DNA from 2 places in the Sporosarcina sp. FSL K6-5500 genome. Region 2 is predicted to be linked to the other one. Evidence: a T-box and tRNA genes for the amino acid it is inferred to sense, from the RefSeq annotation. Region 2 holds a T-box; the other holds one or more tRNA genes.
The links. A T-box is a leader RNA that pairs with one kind of tRNA and senses whether it is charged. The one in region 2 lies ahead of metG (methionine--tRNA ligase), so its partner is inferred to be a tRNA-Met.
Positions count from the first base shown of each region.

Region 1: it has a tRNA-Met gene. The T-box ahead of metG (methionine--tRNA ligase) is inferred to sense a tRNA for this amino acid. The anticodon was not compared.

Region 1 is NZ_JBBOTP010000001.1:1,546,583-1,554,472, forward strand. It holds gene ftsH (ATP-dependent zinc metalloprotease FtsH) at 1-721, opposite strand, end outside; gene hpt (hypoxanthine phosphoribosyltransferase) at 877-1,419, opposite strand; gene tilS (tRNA lysidine(34) synthetase TilS) at 1,448-2,851, opposite strand; gene MKX62_RS07185 (SpoIIE family protein phosphatase) at 2,939-5,356, opposite strand; tRNA gene MKX62_RS07190 (tRNA-Met) at 5,571-5,644, shown strand; gene MKX62_RS07195 (S1 domain-containing RNA-binding protein) at 6,092-6,520, opposite strand; gene MKX62_RS07200 (FtsB family cell division protein) at 6,650-7,069, opposite strand; gene yabQ (spore cortex biosynthesis protein YabQ) at 7,124-7,591, opposite strand; gene yabP (sporulation protein YabP) at 7,588-7,884, opposite strand.
Region 2 is NZ_JBBOTP010000001.1:3,981,785-3,989,674, reverse strand. It holds gene MKX62_RS18990 (Cof-type HAD-IIB family hydrolase) at 1-131, opposite strand, end outside; gene MKX62_RS18985 (aminoglycoside adenylyltransferase domain-containing protein) at 184-1,005, opposite strand; gene MKX62_RS18980 (hypothetical protein) at 1,098-1,532, opposite strand; gene MKX62_RS18975 (class I SAM-dependent DNA methyltransferase) at 1,694-2,461, opposite strand; gene MKX62_RS18970 (aminoglycoside phosphotransferase family protein) at 2,587-3,522, opposite strand; gene MKX62_RS18965 (class I SAM-dependent methyltransferase) at 3,771-4,397, opposite strand; gene metG (methionine--tRNA ligase) at 4,810-6,441, opposite strand; T-box leader at 6,493-6,761, opposite strand; gene MKX62_RS18955 (hypothetical protein) at 7,040-7,528, opposite strand; gene MKX62_RS18950 (GNAT family N-acetyltransferase) at 7,652-7,890, opposite strand, start outside.

The DNA of each region.
Region 1 (7,890 bases), 2.4 Mb from region 2:
CGAACATTTCAACGAAATCAGAACCTGAGATTGAGAAGAACGGTACACCCGCTTCACCCGCAACCGCACGCGCTAACAATGTTTTACCCGTACCAGGAGGTCCAACTAACAAGATCCCTCTCGGAATACGCGCGCCAACTTCAACGAATTTACGTGAATCTTTCAGGAAGTCAACAACTTCCACAAGTTCAGCTTTTTCTTCGTCAGCACCAGCAACATCCGTGAAACGAACTTTTTTACGGTCATCCGTATGAAGCTTCGCCTTACTCTTACCGAAGTTCATAACACGGCCACCGCCGCCTCCTCCGCCTTGCGCCTGATTTAACAGGAAGAAGAACAAGATGAAGATGATGATGAACGGTAGAAGACCCGTGAAGAAGGATACCCACGCGCTTGCAACAGGAGTCGGCAAGATGTCGATTTCCGTTTGAGTTTGCGTAGCAAGTGCACGGATATCTTCCTGCGTCTTGGTATCGTTCATAATATTCGTGACGAACTCTTCGCCTTCTTTATAGCCTTTCATTGTGCCCTTCACATTAAGGACAAGTTGAACTGGCTGTAAACTTACTGTTGTTACTTTTCCATCTTCCAACGCAGTAATAAATTCGTCATACCGAATCTCTTTCTGTTTCGGGTTTGTATTGTTTAGTGAACTAAATATCCCCATGATTGCAAGAAATATCAGTCCGTATAATAGAAAGTATCGAAGTATTCGATTCATCCCAAGCCTCCTCATTTCATTAGACAGAAAACTAGTGTAAATCTTATCACAGGTCTGATTCATCCTACAAAGGAAATGCCTTGACGGAAAAGCGCAAGCGCCTCTTATCATCAAAGTAGAATTCCACGACCCTTAAAAGATTTTCCTGCAATTGTTTAGAAAGAATAGATTTCCTTTTTCAGTACACCAATATAAGGTAAGTTTCTGTATTTCTCCATATAATCAAGACCGTAGCCTACAACAAACGCATCCGGTACGTCGAAACCAACGTAATCTGCTTTTAAGTCTACTTTTCGGCCAGTTGGCTTATCAAGGAGAGTAACAATTTTAATAGAATTCGCTTTTCGGTATTTCATCAGTTCGACAAGGTAACTTAATGTTTTCCCGCTATCGATAATATCTTCAATAATGAGTACATCGCGTCCTTCAACACTTGTGTTCAAGTCTTTGACGATTTTAACTTCCCCTGATGACACTGTTGCATTTCCGTAACTTGAAACATCCATGAAATCGAGTTCGATATAAGCATCGATACGCTTAATGAGGTCACTCATGAAAGGTAATCCACCTTTGAGCACACCAATCGCTAGTACATACTTGTCTTGGTATTCTTCTGTCAATACCGCACCAAGTTCACGGATTTTCTCTTGAATCTGTTCTTCTGTAATTAGTACCTCTTCGATATCTTTCCCCAACATCGAAATTCCTCCTCTTTCATACAGATCATTATAACTTTCTTGTACTAACTATGTACTTACTTTGATCTGTCTTGTGTCGTGAAAATATCACTCCGTACCGCACTCCTGGAACTGCACAAATTTCACCTTGCGCTGTAATGATTACCGGCAATCGGTCGCGTTCTGTCATGCCAACCTTTTCGTCGATAAACAACCTGGATAAACGTTTCGGGTGTGTCATCCCCGACAACAAGATTCGATCCCCATCCTCTCTTCTCCTGATAGACAAGGGAAGTGCAGAGTGAGGCAAGTCAAAATACATGATGTCATCAGTATCCATGAATAACTCCGTATCGAGATTACTCACTTCATTCCAATAAAGCTGAAAATCATTTCCCCAACGGGTCCAAACGCCTTTCGGCAACACTTTTTGCAACTCCACTTCTTCAATTGATGTATCACGAACGAACGTCAGCACGCCGTATTCCCGAATGAATCGGTAACCGCGTGGAAGGTGAATGGATACATTCCCGTCTTGCGAAGATAGATGGTGTAACAGTTGACTTATAAGCGCGGAATTATATTTTACGGGCATAATTTCCCCATTGTAAAGATACCTCAATAGTAGTGTAATTATCCGCCTTTGTAAAGTTTGGTGCATGCGGGAAAAAGCATTTCCGTCGACGACAGGCAGGCCCGCTTCTGTGAACTTAGTAATTTCATCAAAACGTTCCTGCGCCAGCATTTCAAGCAATTCTTCATCTTCCTGTAGATAACCAGACATTCTCACTGCATTTTCAGCAGCTCCCGGGTTTTCATCCAGAATAAACGGAACGATTTTGTGACGGTAACGATTACGCAGATAGGCATCACTTTCATTACTTGGATCTTCTCGAAAATGTAATTCATGCTCTCCAACATATGAATAGAGGTTCGCTTTCATAGCCGGAAGGAAAGGTCGAATAAGAATTCCACCTTCAACTTCACGCTTCACCGACATCCCCAATGGCTGACTGCCTTTCGTTACTTGCATCAAGACCGTTTCCAACTGATCTTCTGCGTGATGTGCCGTTGCTAAAACATCATAACCGTGCTTTGTCATGATCTCCTCGAAAAATGCATACCGTCCATTTCGGCAGACAGCTTGCACATTGCCACCGTCTTTCTCGATAATAGCCGGAACCGGGACACTTCCGCCAAAAAAAGGAATCCCATACACTTCACACAGCCTTGCCACAAATGTGCCGTCTGCCGCGGACTCTTCTCCGCGCAAATTATGATCGACGTGAATTGCGGCAACTTCAATCTCCATGCTTTCTTGATTTGAAGCCATGAAATGTAAAAGCGCTACCGAATCTACTCCACCCGAACAGGCGATTAAAATACGGTCCCCCGGAGCGATGAGTGACCATTCCTTGATAAAACGGAATATCGTCTGTTTAAATTTATCCATTGCTCCGCTCCCTCCTCTTTTCTAATTTATTCTTACTCGAATTTTACCATAGAATATCTAAAGGAGGGGACTCACTTACTTACATATTCATCCGATGACCCTTTCCCGGGAAATAGTTTGTGAATAGGGTGTGAAACTTGACCACTTCGGCAGAACATGATCGATTTTCATAACTAACACAGTACGATCGTCTCCAATCACACCAAACTTCCGCTCCATTTCATGCATAATACGGTCTGCAATTTTGTCACATTCGAATCCTCCATATTTTTCAAGCGTACTGTACAACGACCTCTCTTGCTTCTCAAGCGGGATATCCCCATTAAAAATCCCGTCCGTTAACATAAGTATAATGTCTCCTGACTTCAACTCTTCTTTTTTTGCCTCCACAGAAAAGGATGGAAGAAAACCGACAGGGACCGATTTGCTATCCAGTCTTAAAAAGTCGTCACCGCGTTTAATATATGTGCTCATCGATCCTGCCTTCCAAGACCAAATGCGACCATCTTGCAAATCTACGAGGGCCAGATCAAGCGTGGCGTACATATCATCAAGCCCATTCAAAGACATCATATAATGCAACGTATGCATGGCTGTTTCAGGATCCATTTTCCGGTCCAAACATTCTCGCATTAAACGAATTACCTTTCGACTCTCACGATATGCATTTAAATCCTGGCCCATTCCATCTGACAACAAAACCGCCGTCAACCCTTCATGAATTGGGAACACTTCATATGCATCACCGGCGTGAAATGTTTCGCCGCCTGCTGTTGCCGCGATACCATAATCAAGGGTAAAACGAACTGCCGAACCAAACGTTAGTTGTATATGTGGAAAAGGGTCCTGTAAAACGGCAGACTTGGCGACCCGGAATGGCTCATCGTACATTTCTTCAAGAATTGGCAGTATAAACCTTTCCGCAACTGTCGTATCCGTTTCAAAATCAGATCTTTTCTCAGGAATACAGCAGATGATGCGACGCGCACCCCTCTCTCCTGGTAAAACATCAATCTGGAAGTACTCAATACCTTTCTCTTGGAGCCGTTTTGCCAAATCTTCCTCGGCAGGCTTATAAACAGTCAAATCTTCTTTTACTTCATTCATGATTTTGTCCAGATGGGTGCTCATATCACGCAACTGGAGGGCAAGCATTTTTCGTCCATGCTGAAGTTGTCCCGTCAATAAACGACTGGCAGCTTGTTCCTCAAGTTCCGTAACTAATCCATTGAATCGGACGCACTTATATTTAATCTTTTCCTCAACACGATGACGCTTAGCTTTTTTCGTCATAGAATAGGTCATTTCCCACTCACTAAGAAGCCCGCCCATATCATTATCTGCACCTTCCCAGCACTTGGCATAACGGAAACAAGACTGGCAAGTTTTTGGAATAACCTGCTGAGGTAATACATCTGCATTATCGTGGGGGGAAGATCGGTCGCCAACAAGCGTCGACATAAATTCAGAGAACTTTTTGAAATCAGCTAGTTGATCATCGAGCCGCTCTGCTAACCATTTTTGTTGTTTGTCAGTAGTCTCTGTATTCTCCGGATAAAAAATGCGTTTAATCGACTCTAGTTTTTTCGAAGGGATCAGTAAAAAAATAATCGTCGCGGTTGCGAGTGTTATAAAGTGTGAAGTATCAAGAGGCAAGGTCAGATCATACATAAGGAAAAATCCCGATACAGAGGCCCCTCCTAACACGATGCCAATTTTCCCGAAACGGCGGAGTGTGCCTGCAAAAAATCCGGTCATACCATACACCGCCATCATTCCAGTGAAGGACAATTCTGCTACCCCCACAATAGCAGCGATGATCATTGCGATTGTTGTTGAAAATGGAAGCCCTCCCACTAGCGCCGCAAGCAAAATTGTCAGATGAATGAGTGTACCTGAAACCGAAACAGGACCTAGCATAAGTCCACTCATTCCAGTTGTAGCCAGCGCACCGACAAGGCAAGCCGCTCCAAGTCGTTCAGGTGTCCATTTACCAAAGAAGATTCGATCTGCGGCAGGAAAAGCAACAAAGAGGAAAAAAGTCATGAACAAAGCAAGAACTGCTTCAAAGCCAATATATAATTGAACATTTACTGGTGGTTGCCCGATATGCATAATGAACTGCCACAACACTTGAACAATGATAATACATCCTGCTACTGTTAGCGGTACTGATTTTCGCATGATCGGATATTTAATAACCGCATTAAATAACGCGAGCATCAATAGATGGATAACAGCCTGTCCAAGACCAAGGAATGCACTTCCAAACATCCCACCAATGAACACCCATATGAGATGCTTTCTGAAGCGAGCCCGTGCAAGTGCCCACACTGGCAAGAAAAAAGGAACCGCTGCATCGAACAATACGGCTTGCGACAAGAAAAAAGATCCAAACAAGAATAGAGTCGCAACTAAAATGTGCATTTTTCGTTTTCCAATCATCTCGACATACATACCAATTGGATGGCCCACTGGACGTGCTAAATGATCAATTAGTTTCATTCCTCATTCCCCCTATGTCTGCTATGCCTTGAGTATACATAGGCAGATGGAAAGAAATTGTCTGTTCATGACAACAAGAAAACAAAATGTTTCGACTCATTCCGAACTGTTTTTTCTTTTTTCCTAAGACGGGTTGACACTGCATTGATTCACTTGTATTATAAGTATTGTTGTTCTGATCAAGCGGAAACAAGTGCTAACTAGAATATACGAAGGCGGCGTAGCTCAGCTGGCTAGAGCGTACGGTTCATACCCGTGAGGTCGGGGGTTCGATCCCCTCTGCCGCCATTTATGAAATGCAGATACAACCGTCCAGGAGTTGGACAATAAATTACTAAAAAAGCAGTTCCTACATCGTGAATTCTCGATGTAGGAACTGCTTTTTTTGCAATGAAAAAATGCGCGATTGTTTGGGGAGCTGTGACGGTTTATGTGATTTCCCGTGATAGTCTCGTCATTTACCATGACAGTTCAGACGAATGCCGTCACAGTTTCACCATTTACCATGACAATTCGCGATTGCCATCACAGTTTCGCCATTTGACATGACAGTTCAGACGATTGCCATTACAGTTTCGTCATTTGCCATGACAGTTCACGATTTCCGTGACAGTTTCACCATTTAACATTACAATTCTCCGCACAAAAAAGCAGCGAACAAGGGTCATTCCCTTTGTTCACTACTTTTCTTCATACTATTCGTACACTTTTTCATGAATTGAAACAGCTAGCAAGTTACCCTCTGCTTGCGCCACGGCCACCGCGTTTCGATTCTGTCGCTCTTTTCAAAGTAGAGAGACGCTCTTCGCTATCTTTCATGAACTTTGCCATTTTTTGTTCAAAGTTCTCTGGGCGATCCATAGCAGGACGGCCACCACCTTGACGCGGACGTTGCGGGCGCTGAGGACGTTCTGGACGCTGTTCAGATTCAGGTTTCGCTTTTCTAATCGACAACCCAATTTTACCATCTGCACCGACGTTCATCACTTTCACTTCAACCATGTCACCGACTTTAAAATGATCGTTGATGTCCTTGACATAATTGTCCGCCACTTCACTGATATGGACCAGGCCTGTTGAGCCATTCGGTAGCTCAACAAACGCCCCGAAGTTTGTGATTCCTGTTACTTTACCCTCTAGCTTGCTGCCTACTTCAATTGACATAAAAAAAATGCTCCTCCTTAAAATTTAAGCGGGCCCCGCGCTGGGAGCCTTGCAACCGTATTAATGAGCCCTGCAAATTGCAGGATCCTTACTTCCATTATAGCCAATAAAAAAAGAGTGTCAATAAGACTACTCTTTTCCTTTGTCTTGTTCATCTGTTTTTCTATTGTTTTCGGGTATTGAAAAAATGATTTCGCTCTTTTCAGACAAGAAATATTCCTTGCGTGCAAGTTTTGCGATATAGTCATCATCATTCAATTTCACAAGTTGTCTTTTTAGCATTTCTTGTTCTTCCTGTACCCCTTCAAGCTGGGCCAGCACCTCGACTTTTTGCAACTCTTTCGCTGCCAACGTCTGTTTCTGGTTGATGAACATATTCGTCAGACCACCTAGAATAACGGCTGCCACAATAGCAAACACAGCCAGTCTACGGTATAAACGGACTTTCCGCGCATTCTTCCTAGTCTCTTTCTTTTGAAGTGAGCGGACATATTCAGTTTGAATCGATGCGACCCTTTCGGACGATTTCCTCTGCTGTTTCTGTTCCACGTCCTGCACTTCCCCTCTTCACACACTACAATTTGTTAGTCCATAAATTATATATCATTTCACCCTTCTTTTAAAGAGTTTTCCGGAAATGATACGGAATATTTTAACAAATGGTGTAAAGAGGACTGCAAAGACTTTCACTATAAAACGAATGACTAGACTGATAATAGATACAATCAGACGCACGAGGAACAAGAGCGGCCTTATTAACAACACCAACAAGATCCTCCCGAAAAACCGGAACGGCTTATAAAAAATAGTTACGTATAGCAGCATTCCACTAATCTGTGCAACTGGATCATATATCCGCCACGCCCCATCCCTGACGAGATAAAGGATGTAAAACGTCCAACATCCGACGAGTACCCATCCAATGACTTCGAGCCAAACCGCACGCTTTCGAATAATCGATTTCTTCCCGGCGTGCGCGGTACTTGTTCCAATCATGTCCATGAATGCCCCAGCAACAATGCCCGTCCCAATCATAGCAAGCAGGCTAAGAAATTGAACGGATAGACTCATCCAAACAATTTATGGAGGAAACCTTTTGAACCTGATTCTTCTTCATCGTATTGAATAGTGCCGACCGTTCCTTCTAGCGTTAGAAGCCCTTTATCGACATCGAGATGAACAATGCGCAGTTCCTCTCCCCGGATTTGCAATAATCCTTGCGATGTTCGAACGAGAAATTCTTCCTGATCGAAGCGGTCGATTGATTTTACAGATGTGAGATCCATCCGTTTTCTGTTGCGCATAGTGACGACATGGTCTCCTGATGGAATTGCGTACGTAGGACTATCAGTTTGAAATTGCATTATATG
Region 2 (7,890 bases):
GTTGCCGCTACTACCCTTATTCCTTTGTTCACTAATGCTTTGACTGCTTCTTTAGTATTAATTGAAATACTCCCATCTTCATGGTGCGTAATTGTTCCATCAACATCGAAAAACACAATTTTGTAAGCCATAAAAATCCCCTTCAGTAGCAGTAAGTTGAAAAGTGAGAAAATTGACATTAAATCATACTATACGTTTTTGGATTAAGCTGCTGTTGCAGTAACTAATGATATACTTCGAAAATCTTAAAGCCATTTCAATTCTCTGCTCATCAGAAGTGAAAAACTCGATCCCAGCACCTTTACGAACATTTATTGCTTCCTTAATTATCTGATGCCATTCCTCTGGTAGATGCAGCAATCCATACTCGCCAGCACCAAGTTTTGATAGTACGTTATGTTCTTTTAAGGTATAATATTGGCGTAACAATCCGAGAATCGACCATTCAATTTCAAAATCAATCTCTTCAGCTGATAGATGAAGTAACTGTCCCAATGAACTCTCAATTCTTTGGATCCGTTGTGCCCAATACGTATTCATATTTTCATGTACATAAGAAACTAAGAGCTGTGGATCAACTTCAAATCTTAGCGCAGTTGGTTCTGGACCTAAAATGCTAATTCCATTCGTTTTCAGTATCCACCAAGTGATAGAGTTAAAATAAGCACCATAACTCAATTCACCATCGTTATAGAAAGGATAAATATTATCATCAGCTTCTAGTTTACCAATATCCTCCCAAAGAACATAGACTCCATCCATTTCTGGTTTTTGATAGTTACTGGCAATAATACTATGAATTTCGGCTAATACTTCCACTTCTTCTCCTGACAAACGGCGATTTATTATTGCAATAAAATCAATATCACTTGAATCATTCACATAGGCATTCAGTGCAATTGATCCTTGGATATAAAATCCTTCGAGTGTGTTTGGTAAACGCTCATGAAACAAGGCGATGTAGTCCTTTAGAATGGTCTGTACAACAACTGGTAATTGCTGCATCAAGTTCTCCCCTTAATAAAAATGCATAATTCTCCACTAGTACAATGAATCCTATTTACTGTGTTTTAAATAAACAATATCTCCATTTTTCGTCACATCAAAAACTTCGTTATCTTCTGAATATAAAGTTTCACGTTGTCTACAGAATTTGTACCTTCAAAGAATATCCCAAACTTATTACTCTCAGGATAACCATATAGATAACAAACCACTTTTCCGTCTTTCATGAAAACGATTTGATTCATGCCCTCACTGACTGTTTCACTGATATTATCCCACTTATATCCTATTATTTCATATATCTTTTCTATTGAAAGATATGGATCGAATGAATAAACTTTATCCCATTCAAATGGGGTAAATGTGGTCAAATTCACCTTTTTATTAGTTGCATTTTTTGATGAAATTTCATTTTTAAGTAATTTGAAATTAGAATCCCATATATCTTCTTTAAAAGGATTCATAACGAGTAAACTTACACATACAAGCAAAAACATTAAAATAACAACATATTTCCTTTGCTTCATAGTACATATCCCCCCTTTGTCAATGGGTTGCAAATTACTTCCATTAGTTAGACGATCAGTATGACAAAAGGTTCAAATTATTAGCAAAATACAATAAAAGCTGCGCCGATTTAATACTAGAGAGGAGCCGGATTTCGATGTATCTTAGAATTGGGCTCCTTTCATTTTCTAACTTTACACACATACACCATAGAAGTACTTTTCACATTGAGCTCATTTTTATCCCAATCACCATATACCTGCAAGATTTCAAACCCATTCTCTTTAAGCACTCTTTCCATTTCGAGTGGAAATGAATAGCGTAATGAAATGCCATCTTGCTCTTTAGCAATTAAGGTTTCTCCTTGATAAATTTGTCGATCAGTATGGCAATGTAAGATCTGTGTCATCGAATTGTATTCTTCACGGTGAAATTCGATAATTTGATTACCATTATTATCGCTATACTGTTGCTCATATTCATCAACAGCTGCCAACTCATGTAGTAAAGGATTTCGCGTGTCAAAAATAAAAATTCCATCCTCTACCAGATGTTGTCGGACAGATTGTACTAAGTCATCTTGTACTTCATTCGTTAGGAAATGTTGAAAGGAATTCCCAGTCATAAAAACTAACGAACTTTTGACGGGTAAATTCAACTTCGTGCAGTCTTGCAGTAAAAACTCAATCGATACCTTTTGTTCTTTCGCCTTTTGCTTTGCACGTTCCAACATACCCTCATGCAGGTCAACACCAACCATTTGAAATCCACGTTTTGCCATAGGAATGGTAAGTCGGCCTGTACCACACGCTAATTCAATAATCGGATGATCTAGCTTGGCCAATTCTAAAATCAAGTTCAAATCCTTCTGATAACCTTCATATAAGTGGTCATACATTTCAGGATCAGCATATTTCTCAAAGTTTTCTTCAAATACATTCCTACTCATACATTCTTCCCTCCACAATTGCATATTCCAATGGTGTAGCAATAGGAAAGCAACCTTCAAAATTACTTTTCCACAAACGAGAATTCCCGCAACATTGAAATACGCATAATAAATTCAGACTTAACCTAACAATTTAGACTATAGCTTGAAGGATCGTATACGATCTTGATAAGCCCTTCAAAAAGGTGTCTCTGGGATGGATTAGCCCAATCATCCTCTACATCGGCCATTAACCACATAACCTCATCTAGAAAAACATGCTCTACTGCTTTTTCCCAATAAACGTAATCTAGATCGGTAAGACTACTATATTTTTTATAGCCTTGCAGGAATAATTGCCATTGTTCAGGCGTAAATGGTTTGTCTGGAGCGGTTGATAATTCATTATGAAATAAAAGTAGGGCTAATGCTACATCAAAAATACGTGGAATCCAACTGGCATTATCAGGATCTATTAAATAAGGATCTGGTGTATAGATTAAGTTATTCGCTTTGAAGTCATGTGGAGTGAGTACAAATTGCAAACCGCTATTTTTCAATTCTTCTTGCTGATTAACTACTTCTACTAATTTCTTTTTCAGTTGAATACCTTCAATTTTAAAATCATAACGTGCAGCGTATTTTTCTATCTTTTGAACACTCTCTGCCACTTCGTCCACATTAAAATCAAAAACATCATATTCTTCTAATTCAAACGTATTTTCCATGGGCGAAAGGCTGTGTATTTCCCCCAATAGTTTGCCTGCTGCTATGATTTCGTCATCTTTACCGGAATACTGCGCTCCCTTAATAAATGGATAAACTACATATGTATCCTCTCCGATTGATTGAGGGTTTTCCACACTTAAACTAACTGGTGTTACCACATTTACTCCATTTTCTTTTAAGTTGGTCGTATACCTCATCAGTCTTTGTGCACGCTCAATTGGTCTCTGTGTTTTCTTAACAATAAAATCATTCATTTCACTGTTAACTCGATATACCGGGGAGAAAGGATAAATACTTTTCGGTTCTTCTTGAGTTTGAAAGCCGAATCTTTTTAATACTGCTAGTCCATTCATTATGTTTCCCCCATATCAATTTACTTTATTGATAGATTTATCGCCTAGAATACTTTTAAATTGAAAGTCGCTTTTTAAATATTCACGTAGTGTAACCTCCTTATTTTATAGTGTAGAAAAATCGAAACTAACCATTAAATGCCACTGACTCTTACACGAGTTCAAAGTTAATAACCACCTTCATTAATTACAGAAAAAATGAGTTGCCGAAACAACTCAATTTATCATTTCGACTATAAATTTTATATTTACCTCGTAACCATGAATACACCGCCACAATGCGATACGCGATGAAATTCACATTTACAAACGTTTTTTAACGAGTATTTGATTTCATTGGAGACTAAATAAAACTCATCCTCATCCCAATATTCAATGCTATTATGTCTACAAATATCAAGCTCCTTACGTGTATGAAATGCAATATCCCCAATGAATATTTTCCCATTCGCTGAAAGTAGAGGTAGCAAACTCTTGATAAAGGTGATTTTCTCTTCATCCGCAATATGATGCAGCGCATATGTGCTTATAATAAAGTCATACTTATTGACTTCAAAAGAATCAGGAAAGCCCTTGGTAATATCCCACTCCACCAAATTTGCCATTGGCATTTTAGACTGAGCAACCGCAATCATCTGAGTAGAAAAATCTAAACCATCAATGCGATGCCCATTTTCATAAAGTCGACTCGTTAAAGCCGCTGTGCCAAACCCTATATCTAAAATGGTTGATTGCTGCTTTTGCATGACCTCATTAAAAATAGTATTCAATATTTTTTTGTATCCAGCAAACGGATACAAATTATTTTCTTCACACACTTGTACTGTTTGATCATAGTCATTCGCCCATAAATTAAATCCTTGCTGATTTAACATGAATGCTCCCCCTATAATTCGAACGAGCAATCGAGCATTCCTTTTTATTTAAAAATAGTCTTTTTAAACAATTTAATTTACCCGATTAGTCGCCGATCGTTTCCCCTAAGACGTTGCATCGATAGATAATAGTAGTTTTTTTCATAATAAACTCCACCTTTCATAGATACATAGATATTATCATAATATTTCGCATTTCGGAACCACTCAATATGAAATGATTTTTTTGAGGGATATAGCGCAACTCATATTTTGTGAAATAGTTTAGTATTGAAGACTTTCTGACAAAAGATTTAGCCTTATCCAGCATTTGATTTTTCCCATCAACGCTTCCTAGGGAGAAAGCCCTCGATGTTATTAACTTACAACGTTGAATAGCGGTTTAGTTATTGTTATACTCTCGAGCCTTTGCTTATATTGCATTCAATTTCAACTTTTCTAATTCGATCTCAATCTGATTTAAATCGATTCGTTCAAATAAAGGACTTACTTGAAAGGTTTGATATATTGATTTTTCTATGGGTTCCCAAGTAAATGGTGCTAAATTCAACATTGCTTTTACTTTATCACTTGAAAAAGGTAGGAATGGCGATAATAACTGAGCACAATTTGCAATAATATGCACACATGTAAGTAAAATATTCTTGCACTCTTCCCTGTTCTCATGGATTTCTTTCCAAGGTTGTTTTGTATCAAAGTATTTATTTCCGAAGCGAATGGTTTCAAAAATCGTTTCAATCGCTTGTTTGAAATGACCTTGTTCAATCAAGTGACCAATCTCACCATATCTAGATTGAGTCATTTCTACAATATCTAAATCCAGGTTACCAGAAACAGCCCCTTCAAATGATTTGTCAATAAACTTCAACGTCCGATTTACGAGGTTACCGTAAGCACCAAGAAGCTCAGAATTATGACTGAAAATGAATTCACGCCACGAAAAATCAGCGTCTCTATTTTCAGGTGCATTTGCAGTTAGAAAGTATCGAATGGAGTCAGGATCATAACTTTCCAAAATGGCGGGAACCCACACAGCCCAGTTTTTGCTCGTTGATAGTTTCATTTTTTCTAATGTTAAGTACTCGTTTGAAACGATATGTGTTGGAAAAGCGTCCTTTCCAATACCCGATAAAATAGATGGCCAAATAATCGAGTGGAAGGGAATGTTGTCTTTCCCATGTACATAGTAAGATACGGTCTCTTCATTCCAAAAAGCTTCATCACTTTGATTAGTGTCAATCGCCCATTGTTGACTGGCCGAATAATAACCTGATACTGCTTCAATCCAAACGTACACTTTTTTATCCTCATAACCTTGTACTGGGACACTAACTCCATTTTGTAAATCTCTGGACACAGCGCGGTCATGTAAACCTTCTGTCAAATATCTTTCTGATAAATGGATGGCATTTTCTCTCCACGCTTTGTTTGCCCGAACCTTCTTAACTTGCTCTTCTAGCTCATGTTGAAATGAACTTAATGAAAAGTAGAAGTGTTCCGTTGCCTTTGTGGTTGGTTCATTGCCACAAATTTTGCATTTACGGTCAATTAAATCAAGCGGATCAAGGATGGTTGAACAATTATCACATTGATCCCCACGAGATGGATGTCCACAGTTCGGACAAACTCCCTCCACATAGCGATCTGGTAAAAATTGGTAGTCAAACTCACAATAGGTTTGTTCAATCTCTTTTTTATAAATATATCCATTCTCAAGTAGCTGCAAGAAAATCCGCTGGACAACTTCATGATGTTGTTGACTATCCGTTCTGGAATAAAAATCATAACTAAATCCCAGTATCGCAAAGCTTTCTATAAATTCTTGATGATAGCGATCTGCGATATCTTGAATCGCTAGCCCTTCTTGATTGGCCCTAATCGAAATAGGTGTACCATTACAATCGCTACCAGACACATATAAGACGGATTCACCCTTTAGTCGGTAATACCTCGCTAAAATATCCCCCGGTAACAACGCTGCGATATGACCTAAATGCAATGACCCATTGGCATATGGCCACGCGCCCCCAATTAAAATGCTCAAACCAATTCCTCCTTTTTAGGGCATACAAAAAACCCCGCCACTTATCGTATCGATAAGGACGAGGTTAATATTTCACTCGTGGTACCACCTTAGTTCACAAATAGCTCACGCCACTTGTCTTAGTAAGTACGTCGCTACAAATCCTGCGAGTATACTTTGACATTTGTAACAAGTGCCAAATCTTGTTGCAGCCTACTCATCCGCGGATTTTCAGTGCAAAGCTCGGAGATCATGTTCATCAGACTAGTTTGCTTCATTTCCACCAACAGAAGCTCTCTATATAACATCGTCTCATTACTTTTCCTCGTCATTGCCGTTTGATATAAGGTTTGAATTGATTATAGAGAAGTGTGTGTGTAAATGCAAATAATAAATAAACGTATTTCGTGGTCATGTTAACCATACTTGTATCACAACGTCAGCGATACACTACAGTGGATTATTACAAGTAAAGGAGTCACCATGCATTACATATGGGATTTGTGAATAATGAGTTGCCCCAAAAATTATTTCGATTGTAAAACTTAATCTAGTTACTTTTATGTAAGTTATTTCCTCATTTAGAGTATGCCATTTTGAGAACTTATATTCATTGTAATTATAATGTATTCTGTATAATTATATTTAAAATCTCTAATTTATCCAAGTCCTTATTGTTATTTTTTGTTCTTCTATAGCCATCTTCTAGCGATTTATTATAGACTTTAACGAAATCCAAAATCGTAGGTAAATAGTATTCTGAACCAGCATCTTCAAATAGGTTTAAACTTGTATAATCTACATCCGCAAATTCCAATAAATCTTCCGTAAAAGCAAACCCAATTTTAATATCATTTTTAATAAATTCATGTTCCTGTAAGTTAACCATTCTATAGCCTAGCTGTTCCATGGTATGTTGGAGAAATTTCCATTTTTCTTCTAAATAAGTTAAGGGCACAAGTATATCAATATCTTGAGGAGAAAAGTCGATATTTGTTACTTTTCCAAGACCTAATGAACCATATAAGACGGGTACAATGTCTAACTGTTGGTTTAATAATCCAGAAATACATATAAATTCTTCATATAAATAATGTTCTCTATTCATAATTTCCCCTTCTATCAGTCAAAACTATATTTATATATAGTAGTAACTTTCACTCGTTTTTTTTGCACAGAAATCGATTCGGTATTAAAGTTATTTATCATCTTTTGGTGAAAATTTAGCACTCTATTTTCCACTCCACTCATGAACTAAAATACTGTATAAAAGGGAATCACGCCATCCATCTTTTAGTAATAAATCCTCACGTATTCTACCTTCTTTTGTCATGCCTATTTTCTCTAGCACCTTTGATGAAGCAACATTTCTTGGGTCGCATGTCGCATAAATACGATGGAGATTAAAATTTTTAAAACTGAATTCAATTACCAATTTCGCTGCCTCTGTTGCATATCCCATTCCCCAAA